One region of the Ureibacillus sp. FSL K6-0165 genome, then DNA from elsewhere that is predicted to be linked to it. Evidence: a T-box and tRNA genes for the amino acid it is inferred to sense, from the RefSeq annotation. Region 1 holds a T-box; the other holds one or more tRNA genes.
What was found. The T-box of region 1 lies ahead of alaS (alanine--tRNA ligase). A T-box ahead of a tRNA ligase gene usually reads a tRNA of that ligase, here a tRNA-Ala.

Region 1 (7,848 bases):
ATACATTTTCCTTCATTATATTTACTCATCCATTACTGCAGTCATTTCAACATCTTTTGATTTTTTTGTTGAAAGTGCAAAATATCCAATCGTAATGAGGATAAAGGCAGCCATGTAGCTTAATAGTATGAAGTTGTTCTGCCATAAGAATGAAATATCCCCACTTGAGATTGCAGCTTTAAAGGATTGGATTGAATAAGTCATTGGCAATAGTGCATTGATTGGTTGAAGTGTGTTTGGTAGCAACTCCATTGGGAATGTACCTGCACTTGTTGTTAATTGTAAAATTAATATAATAATCGCTATAAATCGTCCAGTGTCTCCTAATAATGTGACAAGCATTTGAATAAGTGTCATAAACACAATGCTTACAATTATGGAAGTTAGGATGAACAACGGAAGATTTACAACTTCTAGTTTTAATGCCAATAATAAAATGCAATCTACTAATAGTGCTTGAATGATACCGACAATGGCAATCACACCAAATTTACTACCAAACCAAGTGAAAGCATTTTTCGGTCGGATGACTGGTCGTTTTAATTCAAATACAATGGATAACATTAGTGCTCCTACGAATAAGCCTAGTGACATAAAATATGGTGAGAAGCCTGTTCCGTAATTTGGCACTTCATTTACTGCCTCTTTTTGAATAACAACCGGTTCACCCATCATGTCATACGTATCTTCATTTGCCTTAACTGAACCAGCTTCTTCAGCTCCATCAGCAAGTTTGTCAGCTAATTCCGTTGTACCATCTAACAATTTATCTGTGCCGGATTTTAATTGATTTGAACCATCTGCTAGTTGATTTGCACCGTCTTGAAGTTGACCTGCACCAGAAGTTAACTGTTTCATGCCTAAGCTTAATTCCCCAGCGCCATTTGTTAAATCAACTGAACCAGTATAAAGTTTATTTACACCATTTTGCAATGTTTGTTGTCCAGCATTAATTTGGTCAAGACCTGCAATTAATTGATCAAAGGCAGGGCCAGTTTGAGTTTTTAATTGCTCTTCAATACCATCAGCTGAAGAAAGCAATTGATTTGTTAGTGAAGTTTCAAATTGTGTTAACCCTTCTTTGAGTCCTTTGCTGATACCCGTAGAAATTTGAGGTTCTAATTGGGCTTTTAATTGGGTTTTATATTGCTCTTCAATTTGTTCCTTCGTAGGAACATTGCTTGCTAGCTGCGCGATAAAGGCAGCAGCTTGTTCTTCACTCATAATGTTGTTGGCAACGAGAGCAGCCTGAATTTGTTCTAAGTTTTGAGTTTGTGTTGATATGGATTGTACTGCAAGTTGGCTTGATAGTTGATTGACAATTCCAGCTGTCAGTTGTGTTGAAAGTTCTGCAGATAATTGAGTTTCTAATTGATCGATTCCATTACTAATATTCTCAACACTATTTTTAAGATTTTCAGAAATTCCTGTAGCAACTTGAGCTGGAAGTTGATCTTTCATTTGTTTTAGGCCATCTTCTACTTGAGATGTTCCTTCGACAAGGGATGGAAGATTTTCGTTCACTTGACGAAGACCATCTTTCAATTGACTAGAGCCAGCAGCAATCGAGCTTGAACCATCACTTGCACGGTTTACGCCTTCTTTGAATTCAATCATTTTTGAAGCCAATGTTGCAAGATTGTCACTCAATGTTTTTGAACCATCATTTAAATCAGCTACACCATCTTTTAATTGGCTTGCTCCATCGCTTGCTTGGCTAATTCCATCTGCTAACTTTGAAATGGAATCAAACATGGTTTCGGAATAAGTTGAAATGATATTTTTGGAGATTTCCGCTTTGATTTCTCTCATGGCAGTTTCTCCAATTTGAGCTGAAAGGAAGTTTGTACTTTCATTCGGAACATATTTTAGTTCCAATTTTTTCGGTTCATCATCTAGAATCGTTGTTGCATTTTTAGAAAAATTTTCTGGTATTTCCACTAGCAAATAAAAATCTCGATTCTCTAAACCTTTATAACCTTCTTCCTTTGAAACTACTTTGAAATTAAACTGTTCACTGTCATTGAGTTTTTCAGCAAGTTCTTTCCCGATTTCCAACGTTTTTCCTTCAAATTCAGCACCGGAATCTTCATTGACAATGGCAACTGGCAAGTCTTCTAAGTGCGCATATGGGTCCCAAAATGCCCAAATAAACATTCCTGTATACAGTACAGGAACAAGCGCAACTGCTAAAACCGATATGAGAATTTTCCGGTTTGAAAGAAGAAATTTTAGTTCCGCCATAAATGACGATTTTTTCATTTTGTTACCTCCTGGAAGTAATGACTATTTTGTTCATTTGGTCATTCTTGCGTAATATATATAGGGTACTCTAATACATTGAGACCCTTAAAACCTTAAAGTTATTTAGCCAATCCATCAATGAAATATAATTTAAATAAATTAGATATTTCTTCTTTATCAATAGCTGGATGCTGCTTTTCCCAATCAAATATTAAAGCAACATACATTTTTAACATAACAAATGCTGTGATTTCAGGATTGCACTCTTTAATTTCACCACGGTCAATTGCTTCTTGTATAATTCCCTTCATGTAGTGAATGACTGCTTGTTCAACACGCTGTATTACTTCTGCTACTGCTTGTGTTCCCAGTTCTCTTTCTTCTTGAAAAAGTTTGATTGTGAGCTGATGAGACTGTCGAAATTCTAGAAGTCTTAATAATACACGATTAATGTTTTCATCGAAGCTACTATTAGGATTAATGGCTTTTTCTGCTTCAGTTTTCATATCTTTAATAAGAGATGTAATAATTTCATCAAATAGTTCTTCCTTATTTTTAAAGAATGTATAAATTGTACCTTTTCCCACATTGGCAAGTTTCGCGATTTGATCCATCGTGGTTGCTTTGTATCCAAATAAAGAAAAGGATTTTTTTGCAGCTTCAAGTATTAATTGTTTTCTGTCAACGCTCAATACATTCACCTCACTTTAATAAATTATGACCAAATGAGAAAATTAGTCATTTGTTTCACGTAATGTACTTTACCACACAATATCTCCCTTTGCAAGTGTATTTACATGTTATGTAGTTTTTTTATTATCTTAGTAAATTCGCTGATTCGTAAGAAACGATTCAATAAATCAATCGTTATATGCTGTAAATCTATGTCAGAAAATACTTCACTGAAACTTTATCGAAAATAGAATCGTAATAATGGGGAAATTTCTTAAATGAAGGAGAGTAAACTATGTCATTTTTTAACAAAATGCTAGCATCTTTTGGTATTGGTTCAGCAAAAGTGGATACTCAGTTGGAGAAGTCTTCCTACAGTGCTGGTGAAACGGTGCGCGGTGAAGTAGAAGTATATGGAGGAAATGTTGCTCAACAAATCAATACGATTTATTTCACTTTATATACGACTTATATAAAAGAAGTCGATGATCGAAAAGTTTCGGTTCCATTTGCATTCCATAAATTCAAAATTAGTGATCCTTTTATGATTCAAGCAAATGAAACAAAAATCATCCCGTTTTCTTTCGTGCTGCCAGTAGACACACCTGTAACGATAGGAAATTCTAGAGTATGGGTGAAAACGGAATTAGACATTCAAAGCGGTGTGGATTCAACAGATAAAGACTTTATAGAAGTTCGTCCATCAAGATTGGCTTCTCATGTGTTAAATGCTGTACAACATTTAGGTTTTCGTTTACGAAAAGCGGAAAATGAACAAGTATCATTCCGATACCGAAAAAACTATCCTTTTATTCAAGAATTTGAATTTGTTCCAGTAACAGGGCCGTTTCGAGGTCGATTAGATGAACTAGAGATTGCTTTTCTTTCCCAAGAGGAAGGCTACGTGGAATTATTATTGGAAGTGGACAGAAGAGCAAGGGGACTTGGTGGATTGTTTGCTGAAATGTTGGATGTGGATGAAAGCCACGTGCGCGTTACATTTACAGAAGCGGATATGTACCATATTGAATCTAAGCTTCAACAAATTATTTCGAGATATTCATAATGTAAAAATCTATTATCTTTTATATAAAACAGAGATTGCCAACAGAATGAGCGGACTAGTGAAGTTAGGATCCTAGTTCGCTCGTATAACAGGCTATTTTTTCCTACATTTTCAGTGAGTTAGTAATTTTAAGTGTTTCAAATCTAAAACAAATTCACCGGATTTTAATATATCAAGTCCAATCAAACCTTGAATATTAAATCCTTGCAATGTTCCAAAATCAATATGAACATTAGGAAACGTCTTTTCGCCAATTTTTACATAATCCAATTTTTTCATAAAACTATATTCTACTCCACCGATTCCATAATGACGAACTAGCGAATCTCCGTTTTCAAAATAGATACCTATCTCTTGTACTGAATCAATATTGATAAAGGAATGGGAGGCACCTGAATCGATTGCAACTCGGCTTAACAATTTACTTTTCCCTTTATAGCAAATTTCAATTGTTGATAGCAATAAACCATCTTCAAAGAGAAGCTGCATATTTTACCTCCCAAAAGCTTTTATTTCCATTCTATTTCAATTTGTTAATCAATATTCAATTTGTACTTATATGTGTTTTATTTCTATTACGCAGAATAAAACCAATTGCAATAACGATGAATATTAATAATAATTGGAACAAGATTATAGGTAACGGATTTGTTAAATAAGGCTGAACATAAGCATCTTGAATAATCATTTTTGATGCAGTCCATGCAAGGACACCAGCACCTAAATAGATGAAAATAGGAAATTTTTCGATGATGCGAATGACAATTGTACTTCCCCAAACAATTATGGGAATAGAGATAAGGAGACCAAAGATGACTAGTAGCATATTTCCATAAGCTGCTCCTGCAACCGCAATAATATTATCAATGCCCATTAAAAAATCTGCTAACATGATTGTCCAAGCTGCACCCCAAAAGGATTTCTTTGATACGCGTATATCGGTATTTTCTTCAGTCACTAGCAGTTTTATCGCTATATATACTAACAATACGCCGCCAATAAATAGTAATCCATCAATTTCTAACAATTTCACTGCAAGCAGTGTAAAGATAATGCGCATAAAAATGGCAGCTAGCGTTCCAATGATAATAACCTTTTTTTGTTGTTTCGATGGCAGATTTTTTGCAACCATTCCAATCAATAATGCATTATCGCCAGCAAGAACAAGATCGATAAAAATAATAGACATTAGTGCAGTGTAAAATTCCATCGAAATAGTTTCCATATCTGCTCTCCCATCTATACTTTTTTGGAAAGTATATGTCCTACCATCCATGTTAAGAAGTAATTTACAAAGAAGGTATTTTTAATTGACATGAAATTATCGTTTTTTTATAATTTAGTGAGAATATTTCAATTCGTACTATGTATCATAAACAGCTTATACTTCAATACGATGATGGAGAGAGTACGTTTTTGTCCAGTGGAAAGAGAGAGATTCCGTAGGCTGAAAGAATCTTCACTAGTGGCAATTGCGGAAAGCTACTCCAGAGTGCAGTTAAAACCTGCCGTTCACTTACGTTACAGTGGCTAGAGTGACAGTTTCAAAATGAAACGGTTAAACGAGTATTTAGGTGTACGATATGAAATGAAACTGTAACGAGGGTGGTACCGCGAAATTTAATGTCTTCGTCCCTTATTGGGATGAAGGCTTTTTTTAATTTCAAAAATATTAGTAGGAGGTAATATTGAATGAAAGCAGCAGACATTCGTCGCAAATTTTTAGATTTTTTTATTGAAAAAGGCCATGCAGTTGAACCATCAGCTTCATTAATTCCAGTGAATGACCCGTCTTTACTTTGGATTAACTCTGGGGTAGCGACTTTAAAAAGATATTTTGATGGTCGTGAAATTCCTGAAAATCCACGTATTACAAATGCTCAGAAATCCATTCGTACAAACGATATAGAAAACGTAGGGAAAACGGCTCGCCACCATACATTTTTCGAAATGTTAGGTAACTTCTCTATTGGTGACTACTTTAAGCGAGAAGCAATTCATTATGCTTGGGAGTTTTTAACAGATCCAAAATGGATGGGATTTGACCCAGAACTGCTTTCAGTAACAATCCATCCAGAAGATGAAGAAGCTTATAACATTTGGAAAAATGAAATTGGCTTACCAGAAGAACGTATCGTTCGCATTGAAGGAAACTTCTGGGATATCGGGGAAGGTCCATCTGGTCCAAATTCAGAGATTTTCTATGATCGCGGTCCAGAATATGGCGATGATCCAAACGATCCAGAATTATTCCCAGGTGGCGAAAATGAACGTTACTTAGAAGTTTGGAACTTAGTGTTCTCTCAATTTAATCACAATCCAGATGGCACATATACGCCGCTACCTAAACAAAACATCGATACGGGTATGGGCCTTGAACGGATTACTTCTGTCGTACAAAACGTTCCGACAAACTTTGATACAGATTTATTTATGCCAATCATTGAAAAAATTGAAGAGTTTGCAAACCGTCGTTACAAACGACCTGGTGAAATTGATTTGAAAGAAATTTTCAACAATAAAGAAGATATCAACACACCGTTTAAAGTAATTGCGGACCATATTCGAACAGTCGCATTTGCCATCGGTGATGGAGCGCTTCCATCAAATGAAGGACGCGGTTACGTAATTCGCCGTTTATTACGTCGTGCTGTAAGATATGCAAAACAAATCGGTATTGAAAAGCCATTTATGTTTGAACTCGTTCCAACTGTTGGAGAAATTATGAAAGACTTCTATCCAGAAGTAAGTGAGAAAAGTGAATTTATTCAACGAGTTGTGAAAAATGAAGAGATTCGTTTCCTAGAAACATTAGATGGTGGCCTTGAAATTTTAAATGAAGTAATTGAACGTGAAAAGAAATTAGGGCGTAATGAAATACCAGGTGAAGACGCGTTCCGCTTATATGATACGTATGGATTCCCAATTGAATTAACAGAGGAATATGCTGAAGAACAAGGAATGACAATCGATTACGAAGGTTTTGAAGCGGAGATGGAAAAACAGCGTGAACGAGCAAGAAGTGCACGTGTTGATGTTGATTCTATGCAAGTGCAAAATGAAGTATTAACGAACTTAAAACAACCTTCCGTATTCGTTGGATATGAAGTGGCAGAATGTGACTCAACCATCGTTGCTATGGTAGGAAACGGTCAGGAAGTAAATGTAGCTTCTGAAGGAGAAGAGGTATTAGTCATTTTAGCGGAAACACCATTCTATGCTGAAATGGGTGGTCAAATCGCTGATAAAGGTACTCTTGAGAGCGATACATTCAAAGCTGTTGTAAAAGATGTTCAACTTGCACCGAACGGGCAGCATCTTCATACAGTAATTGTTGAATCAGGTGAAATGCATCTTAACGATCATGTAAAGGCGCAAGTGAATGCAGAAGAAAGAAAACTGATTGTGAAAAACCATACGGCAACTCACTTATTACACCGTGCTTTAAAAGATGTATTAGGTGAACATGTAAATCAAGCTGGTTCATATGTAGGTCCAGATCGTTTACGCTTTGACTTTACACACTTCGGACAAGCAACAAAAGAAGAGTTAGAAAAAATTGAACAAATCATCAATGAAAAAATTTGGGACGACATTGAAGTAGTTATTGAAGAAATGCCGATTGACGAAGCAAAAGCTCTTGGTGCTATGGCCCTCTTCGGCGAAAAATATGGAGATATCGTTCGCGTTGTACAAGTAAGCGATTATTCAATTGAGCTTTGCGGTGGTTTACACGTAAACCGCACATCTGAAATTGGATTGTTCAAAATCGTTTCAGAAGGTGGAATTGGTGCCGGGGTAAGACGTATTGAAGCTGTTACTGGTAAGGGGGCATATCTTGCAGTAAAAGAAGAAGAAAAAATCTT
Region 2 (7,848 bases), 1.7 Mb from region 1:
GATAGAAGACACAATCAAAGATTCTTTAAAATCCTATGAAAAGGCGATTCTACTACTAGATGATAACAGCGCTGAAAAAATGAAAGAATATACGAAGATGTTAATAGAGAAGTATAATGAAAATCCAAACTTTGATGAATGGGATTTCCAAGGCTTGAATCAAGCATTAGGGATGCATATATACATAATCAACACAGAAAATGTGATTACTCATAGTAGTTTTGAACAAGATATTGGTCTAGATTTTACAAAATGTTGTAAAAAACTAACCACCCTATTAAATGAAAGAAGAGCGACTGGAGAGTTTTATCATGATGCGTTAGATATAGAGCAACAAACAGGGGAATTAAAGAAGTATAGTTACATGGCGACACCAGATAAAAAGTATATGATTGAATTGAGCTACTCTTTAAATGAAAATAATATTTTCAAGGCGTTTAACTTTTTTAATCACATCCAAGAATTAAAAGGATTATATCCATTTATTTATGACATTCATATTTTAAACATTGGAGGATTAACGCTTGGCAAATCTGCAAATGAAAGGCGCTTAACGGAAAAAGAAAAGGAAGCCTTTGACAGAACGTTATCATCGAAACAACCGACAGAAATAGATTATTATTGGAATGGTACACCTGCTACTTTCCGTTACATGTTTTATGAATCAGAATTTGATCGAGACTTTGCTCAAAACAAAGTAATTGAAATCATCTATGATGAAAAACTATGGAATGCCAATCTGCATCAAATAAAAAAAATGTTTGTCATTCAATTAATCATTATTTTTAGCTTCGTACTAGTACTATCTTTTGTGATTGCAAGACCAATGTATTTAGCTTACCATGACCGCTTAACGGGACTTGCGAACCGCTCTGCATTTGATGAATTTATAACGGCAATCAAAACAAAAAAAGGGAAGAAAACAGCCTTTTTCATGATTGATTTAGATCATTTTAAGGAAGTTAATGATGTGTTAGGACATCAATCAGGAGATGTGCTGTTAAAAAAGGTGGCTCAAATTATTCGCACCCTCATCCCGAAAAATGGGGAGGCTTATCGTTATGGTGGAGATGAATTTATTGTTGTTCTGAATTCAACAACGACCGAAGAAGCGAAAGAATTGGCACAGAAAATCATTACGGAAATTAATCAACTTGTTAAACAAAATACAGACATTGATAATCTTGGGGTTTCTGCAAGTATTGGCATTTCTTTTTATCCTGACGATGGGGATAATAAGTATTTGCTTTATAAAAAAGCGGATGTGGCTTTATATACAGCAAAAGAAAAGGGAAAAGGCCAATATTCTATTTTCGAAACAGAGTATTAAAATCTAGATAAAATCATGGCGTCTTGATATGAAAAAGACGCCTATTTTGTTAACATGTTGCACTAATCAAACCATTAATGAAAATAAAGAAGAATCGAGGTAGCAATCATGGATTTACGACAACAAATAAAAAACTATACGCCATATAACGCACAAGAGGCAAAGGATCAAGAACTTATCTTACGTTATATGGATACTTTTGATAACTTATTGACACGTGGCAATGAATTTGCCCATTTTACTGCATCTGCTTGGCTTGTGAATAAAGACCGTACAAAAGTGTTAATGGTCTACCATAATATTTATCAATCATGGTCATGGGTAGGGGGGCATGCCGATGGAGATGCCGACTTATTAGGAGTAGCTATTAAAGAGGCGAAGGAAGAAACGGGTTTAAAACAAGTAACCCCTGTATTGAAAGATATATTTTCAATCGAAATTTTAGGGGTAGCAGCCCATGAAAAAAAAGGTAAACATGTGGCGACTCATTTGCATCTCAATGCTACTTTCTTACTGGAAGCAAATGAACACGAATTATTGCATATTAAACCAGATGAAAACAGCGATATCAAATGGTTTTTATTAGATGAAGCGGTGGAAGCAAGCACGGAAAGGGAATTACAAGTAGTGTATAAAAAATTAAATGAAAAGTTGCGTTTATTACAAGGAAAATGAACCATTTAGGGGTGATTCTTCCATATCTTAATGGTTAATAATATGAATATTTATGCATACGAAGAATTTTTCTATTTTAAACTAGCATGGAAGCCGGCAATACCGGCTTTTTTGCATGTTTGAGGGAATGTGGAATGAGAATATTGTCATAAAGAACAATTGAATATGGAAATATATAATTCTATCATCTATAAATATAAAAAGGAATATGTTAATTTGCAATAAGAAGAAAAAATTGCATCGAACAGTTAAAAAATTGTTTTTTAATATAAAATAAAAAGAACCGCGGAATGATTAGCGGTTCTTTTAAAATGGAGCATACCGGGCTCGAACCGGTGACCTCTACGCTGCCAGCGTAGCGCACTCCCAACTGTGCTAATGCCCCGATTAATCAATATTATACCTATTTTTATAAAGTTATCAATCCTTTAAGAAAAGTTTGAAAAAGCAATTATTTCTATATAATGATAGTTTTTTTCTATTATAATCATAGAAATCTTTTATTAGACGAATATATGGTTCATATTTACAATAAAATTTAAAGGTAAGTGAAAAAATATACACTTTTTTTAGGCTTCGTATTGGAAAAATTGTGCTTTATTTAAAAATTTTTCATATATTTAATACTAAATTATCATTAATACGAGGTGACATGTTAATGGAAAAGGATTTAAGCCAAGTTATTCGACACAAAGCTTTCTTAGACAAAATTGTTTCTGCTGAGGAAGCGGCTTCTTGGATTGAAGATGGAATGAACCTTGGTATGAGTGGTTTCACACTTTTCGGTGAGCCAAAAGAGTTCCCAAGAGCGCTTTCAGAACGTGGCAAAAAGGAAAACTTTAAAGTGAATGTTTATACTGGTGCTTCACTTGGACCAGCTGCTGACCAAGCTATGGCTGAAGCAGGAATCATTAATTTACGTGTTCCTTATCAAGGAAATGCGGTAATGCGTAAAAAAATCAATAGTGGCGAAATGTACTATATCGATCAACATTTGTCTCATACGGCTGAAGAAGTAAGAAAAAGTACTTTAGGAAAAATTGATTATGCGATTATTGAAGCGGCAGCAATCACTGAAGATGGCTTAATTATCCCAACTGGTTCTGTAGGAAACTCCCCAATTTTTGTTGAGAAAGCTGAAAACGTTATCATCGAAGTAAACTTAACTGCACCTAGAGCATATGAAGGTCTTCACGATATTTATGTACAAAAAGAACAAGGTGAACGTCGAGAAATCCCAATTTACAACGTTTCTGACCGCATTGGTGAAATTGGAATCAAAGTTGATCCTGCAAAAGTAAAAGGTGTTATTTTATCTGAACAACCTGATATTCCTTCTCCTTTATTTGAACCAAATGAAGAAACACAAGCAATTGCAGACCACTTAATCGACTTCTTAAATAAAGAAGTAGAAGAGGGAAGATTACCAATTTCTTTAGCTCCACTACAATCTGGAGTAGGTTCTGTTGCTAACGCAGTTCTTAAAAATATGAAAGATGCTCAATTCAGAGATGTAGTAGTTCACTCTGAAGTATTACAAGATGGAATCTTTGACTTAATTGATGCAGGGATTGTTAAATTCGCATCTGGTACTGCGTTCTCGCTTTCTAAGAAACGCGTTGATTCATTAGCGGAAGACTTGGAAAAATACAAAGGCAAAATCATGTTCAGACCTCAAGAAATTTCAAATAACCCAGAAGTTATTCGCCGATTAGGAGTTATTTCATTTAACACAGCTTTAGAAGTTGACATTTACGGTAACGTAAACTCAACACACGTAAGCGGTACTAATATCATGAACGGTATTGGTGGATCTGGTGACTTTGCACGTAATGCTCGCATTACTATCTTCGTAACGCCTTCATTAGCAAAAGGTGGAGCAATTTCAGCAATCGTACCATTCGTATCGCATGTTGACCATACAGAGCACGATGTAGACGTAATTATTACTGAACAAGGATATGCAGATCTTCGCGGACTTCCACCAGTGAAGAGAGCAGAAAAAATTATCGAAATTGCACATCCTATGTACAGATCACAATTACGTGCATACTTTGAAGAAGCAAAAGCAAAAGTGGGTGGACAAACACCACACATCCTTGAAAAAGCCTTCTCCTTCCATACAAACTTAAAAGAAAAAGGTACTATGCTTTTTGAAGGAGCAGAAGTAAAATAATGTAATATAAAAAGGGTTACGTTCTCCAACACGTAACCCTTTTTTAATAACCTAATAAGGAGCGTGTAGAAAATGGATGTACGTTACCCGATTGGAGAATTGAAAGTTCCCGAAAAAGTGACTTTGGAACAAGTTCAGAAATGGTTAAAGGACATCGAAACATTTCCGGTTCGCTTGAGAGAAACGGTAGGCGTATTGAATGATGAGGGGTTGAATAAAACATATCGTGAAGGTGCGTGGACTGTTCGCCAGCTGGTTCATCATATTGCAGATGCCCAAGTGAACATGTATATTCGATTAAAGTTAGCGCTAACAGATGACAATGCGAAAGTATCTGTATTTGATGAAAACTTATGGGCAGTGTTACCGGATACAAATCTTCCAGTTGAAAGTTCTGTGAAAATGATAGAAGGCATCAACGAGCGGATCGTTTCTTTAGGACAAACTTTAACGGAAGAACAATTATATCGAACATATAACCATCAAATCAACGGTAAAACGACGGTAGCATCAGAACTTACAAAACTCCATTGGCATGCAGAACATCATTTAGCTCAAATTCAAATCGCTCTATCCAAATAACATATAATCGGTTTTCTGAAAGTTGGTAGGCTGGTAAAAATATCTTTCCTTAGTAGCAAAAAAAATTTAGAATGTTTGCCTTATCAGAAGAGAAATGTATAAGAAAAAGTCGATTTGAATCCGCTTACAGATTCAAATCGACTTTTTGTCTACAAATAGATTATAAGAAAATATCGGTAATTAAGAATAGAATGGTAGGACACAACAAACAGCCTAAACCTGTATAGAATGTGGCAGTTACAGCGCCATATGGTACTAATTTTGGATCAGTCGCTGCTAAACCACCCGTTACGCCGGAAGTTGTCCCCATTAATCCGCCATAAACCATGGCAGACGTTGGATTATTTAAGCCTATGAATCTAGCAATAAATGGAGTACCAACCATCACTAATACGGCTTTTACTAAACCTGCTGCAATACTGATGGCAATCACTTCTGAACTTGCATTTAATGCGGCACCTGTCACCGGACCAACAATATACGTAACGGTTCCAGCACCAATGGTTGTAATGCTCACCGCATCTCGGTAGCCGAATACAAATGCGAAGATTACCCCTACAATAAAGGACAACACGACGCCGATAAATAGGGAGATGACACCTTTAAAACCGGCTTTTTTAATTTCATCAAAGTTTGCACCAAAAGAAGTAGCGACGATGGCGAAGTCTCTTAACATACTGCCGCCTAAAAAGCCCATTCCTGCTAAAAAACTCACATCTGCTATTCCTTTCGTGCCACCAGTTGCTACTCCACCAAAGTAAGCTAATACTAAACCAATCACAATGGCAATAGCAGAGCCATGAATCCTACCTTTTGTGAATTTATCAGATATGAAATAAGCTAACCACATCGTTAATCCGACTACAACAAATGCAGTAATCAATCCATTATTTACGAAAACATTTTTGATTAAATCAAGCATCCGTTTCCCCCCTCACGATGGCTTCATGAAATGTTGATTCAGAATGTTTTTTTCCGCTGAGCAGGGGAACACATGCCCAACTAATTACAACAACGCCGATTCCAGCAAGAATGGCTAATGGACCGCCTGTTAACGCTCCCAATACGTTTTGACTGGCTGCCATAGCAATGACAACAGGAATATACATCTGATTCCAAAAACTTAAACCATCTAAAGAAGGTTTAGAAATTTTCCCTGCTTTTATCAACTTATCAACAATAATGATTAAAAGCAGCATGGCAATTCCTACGCCACCAACATTTGAATCTACTCCCATCAAAGCCCCAATGAATTCACCGACAATTGAACCAACCAAAAAACACCCAGCTAAAATTGCAACCCCGTAGATGACCAACATTTAACACCCCTTTTCACAAATTGAAAGAATATTCAGTCGACTGTATATTTGTAAGATATCATATTTCACAGAATGAAATAAATCAAGAACAAAATTGAAATAAATAGAAAAAAATTGAATTTTCGATTGAAAATATGCATTTCCTATATTATGATTTATGTACACAGTCGACTGTATATTCTAAAAAGAGAAAAAATACAGAATATAGAATATAGAATAGAGAAGTGATGAACATGGAATTTTTTATTAATTATCCATCAGATAACGCATTATCAAGAATGGTTGCAGAAAAAATCATCGAGCAAATATTAAAAGGGGAACTAAAACCGGGGGATAAAATTGTTGAAAGCACTTATGCCGAATTGTTTAACATCAGCCGCTCTCCAGTTAGAGAAGCGATTTATTTGCTCACAACAGAAGGATTAATTGAAAGAATTCCAAGAAAAGGTGCTTTTGTCAAAGGGTATACACTATCTGAAATACAAGATTTATTAGATATTCGAAATAATATCGAGCTATTATCAGCGAAAAAAATTCGAGATCCACATAAAAAACAAGATTTATTAAAAGAATTGAAGCTTATTTTGGATGAAATGGATGACTGTTGCAACCGACTGCAATACGTATATCTTAACTACGCATATCACTATACGCTCATCAAATTTAGCGAAAGTTCCGTATTAGAAGAAGTGTATAGTAAAATCAGCCTTCCTCTTATTCGAATTCAAAGCATTCACTTTTCATTAACGGAAGCAGTAGAAAACTCGAAAAATGAGCATCGAAAAATGTATGAATTTTTGAAAGAAAATAGAGTAGAAGAATTTATTTCACTGCTTCGCAAACATACGGAAGATGTAATTACAAATGTTAGTAAAATTTTATTCTAGAGAGGAGGCTTATATTGAAAAGTGCTTTTCTCTTTCCAGGGCAAGGTTCTCAATACGAAGGAATGCTCTATGATTTACCTGAAGATCCAGCCGTAAAAGAAATCTTAAAAGAAAGCGAAGAAATATTAAATATTTCAATTGATTCATTGCATACAAAAGAAGCTCTCTCATCAACTAAGGCGGTGCAACAATGTTTATTAATTGCTTCTGTCAGTGCATTGAAAGTGTTTGAAAAAAATGGGTTAATCCCTGATTTTGTTGCGGGCCATTCTGTTGGCGCATTTGGAGCTGCTGTAGCTTCCGGTGTTATTTCATTTGAAACAGCATTAAAGTTAGTCACAAAAAGAGGCGAACTCATGGAAAAAGCCTATGATTTGGGATACGGAATGGCTGTTGTATTAGGATTAGATGAATATAAACTATCCGAAATCGTTAACGAGCTATTCGATGAAAAAGAACCGGTATATGTCTCTAACCGAAATGCGCCAACCCAAATCACCCTGTCTGGTTCTATCAAGGGTTTAGAACGAGTCATCGAATATGTGAAAGCCAATGGTGCCACATCAGCACATCTGCTAAATGTATCGACTCCTTCACACTGTCCGTTGTTTCAACAGGTAAGTGAAGAGCTAAAAAAGGAACTGGATAATTGTGAGCTAAAAAATCCGAAAATTCCGATTTCTAGCAATATCAATTCAAGATTATTAACGACGGCTGATGCGGTAAAAGAAGACTTAGCAAAAAGCATTTGTTATCCGGTTCGATGGCATGATGCTGTCAACTTGCTATATGAGATGGGAGCAAAATGTATGATTGAAATGCCACCAGGAAATGTTTTATCGAAGTTAGCCCAACAAGCATTTCCTCTCGTTCAAACGA

Region 2: it has a tRNA-Ala gene. The T-box ahead of alaS (alanine--tRNA ligase) is inferred to sense a tRNA for this amino acid. The anticodon was not compared.

Annotation. Positions count from the first base shown of each region.
Region 1 covers NZ_JBBOQS010000001.1:1,914,620-1,922,467, forward strand. The annotation lists gene NST00_RS09530 (YhgE/Pip domain-containing protein) at 22-2,262, opposite strand; gene NST00_RS09535 (TetR/AcrR family transcriptional regulator) at 2,364-2,936, opposite strand; gene NST00_RS09540 (sporulation protein) at 3,212-3,982, shown strand; gene NST00_RS09545 (aspartyl protease family protein) at 4,094-4,471, opposite strand; gene NST00_RS09550 (TerC family protein) at 4,527-5,207, opposite strand; T-box leader at 5,370-5,622, shown strand; gene alaS (alanine--tRNA ligase) at 5,675-7,848, shown strand, end outside.
Region 2 covers NZ_JBBOQS010000001.1:260,670-268,517, reverse strand. The annotation lists gene NST00_RS01305 (GGDEF domain-containing protein) at 1-1,330, shown strand, start outside; gene NST00_RS01300 (NUDIX hydrolase) at 1,439-2,005, shown strand; tRNA gene NST00_RS01295 (tRNA-Ala) at 2,318-2,390, opposite strand; gene NST00_RS01290 (succinate CoA transferase) at 2,664-4,181, shown strand; gene NST00_RS01285 (YfiT family bacillithiol transferase) at 4,254-4,763, shown strand; gene madM (malonate transporter subunit MadM) at 4,924-5,685, opposite strand; gene madL (malonate transporter subunit MadL) at 5,678-6,079, opposite strand; gene NST00_RS01270 (GntR family transcriptional regulator) at 6,316-6,969, shown strand; gene mdcH (malonate decarboxylase subunit epsilon) at 6,984-7,848, shown strand, end outside.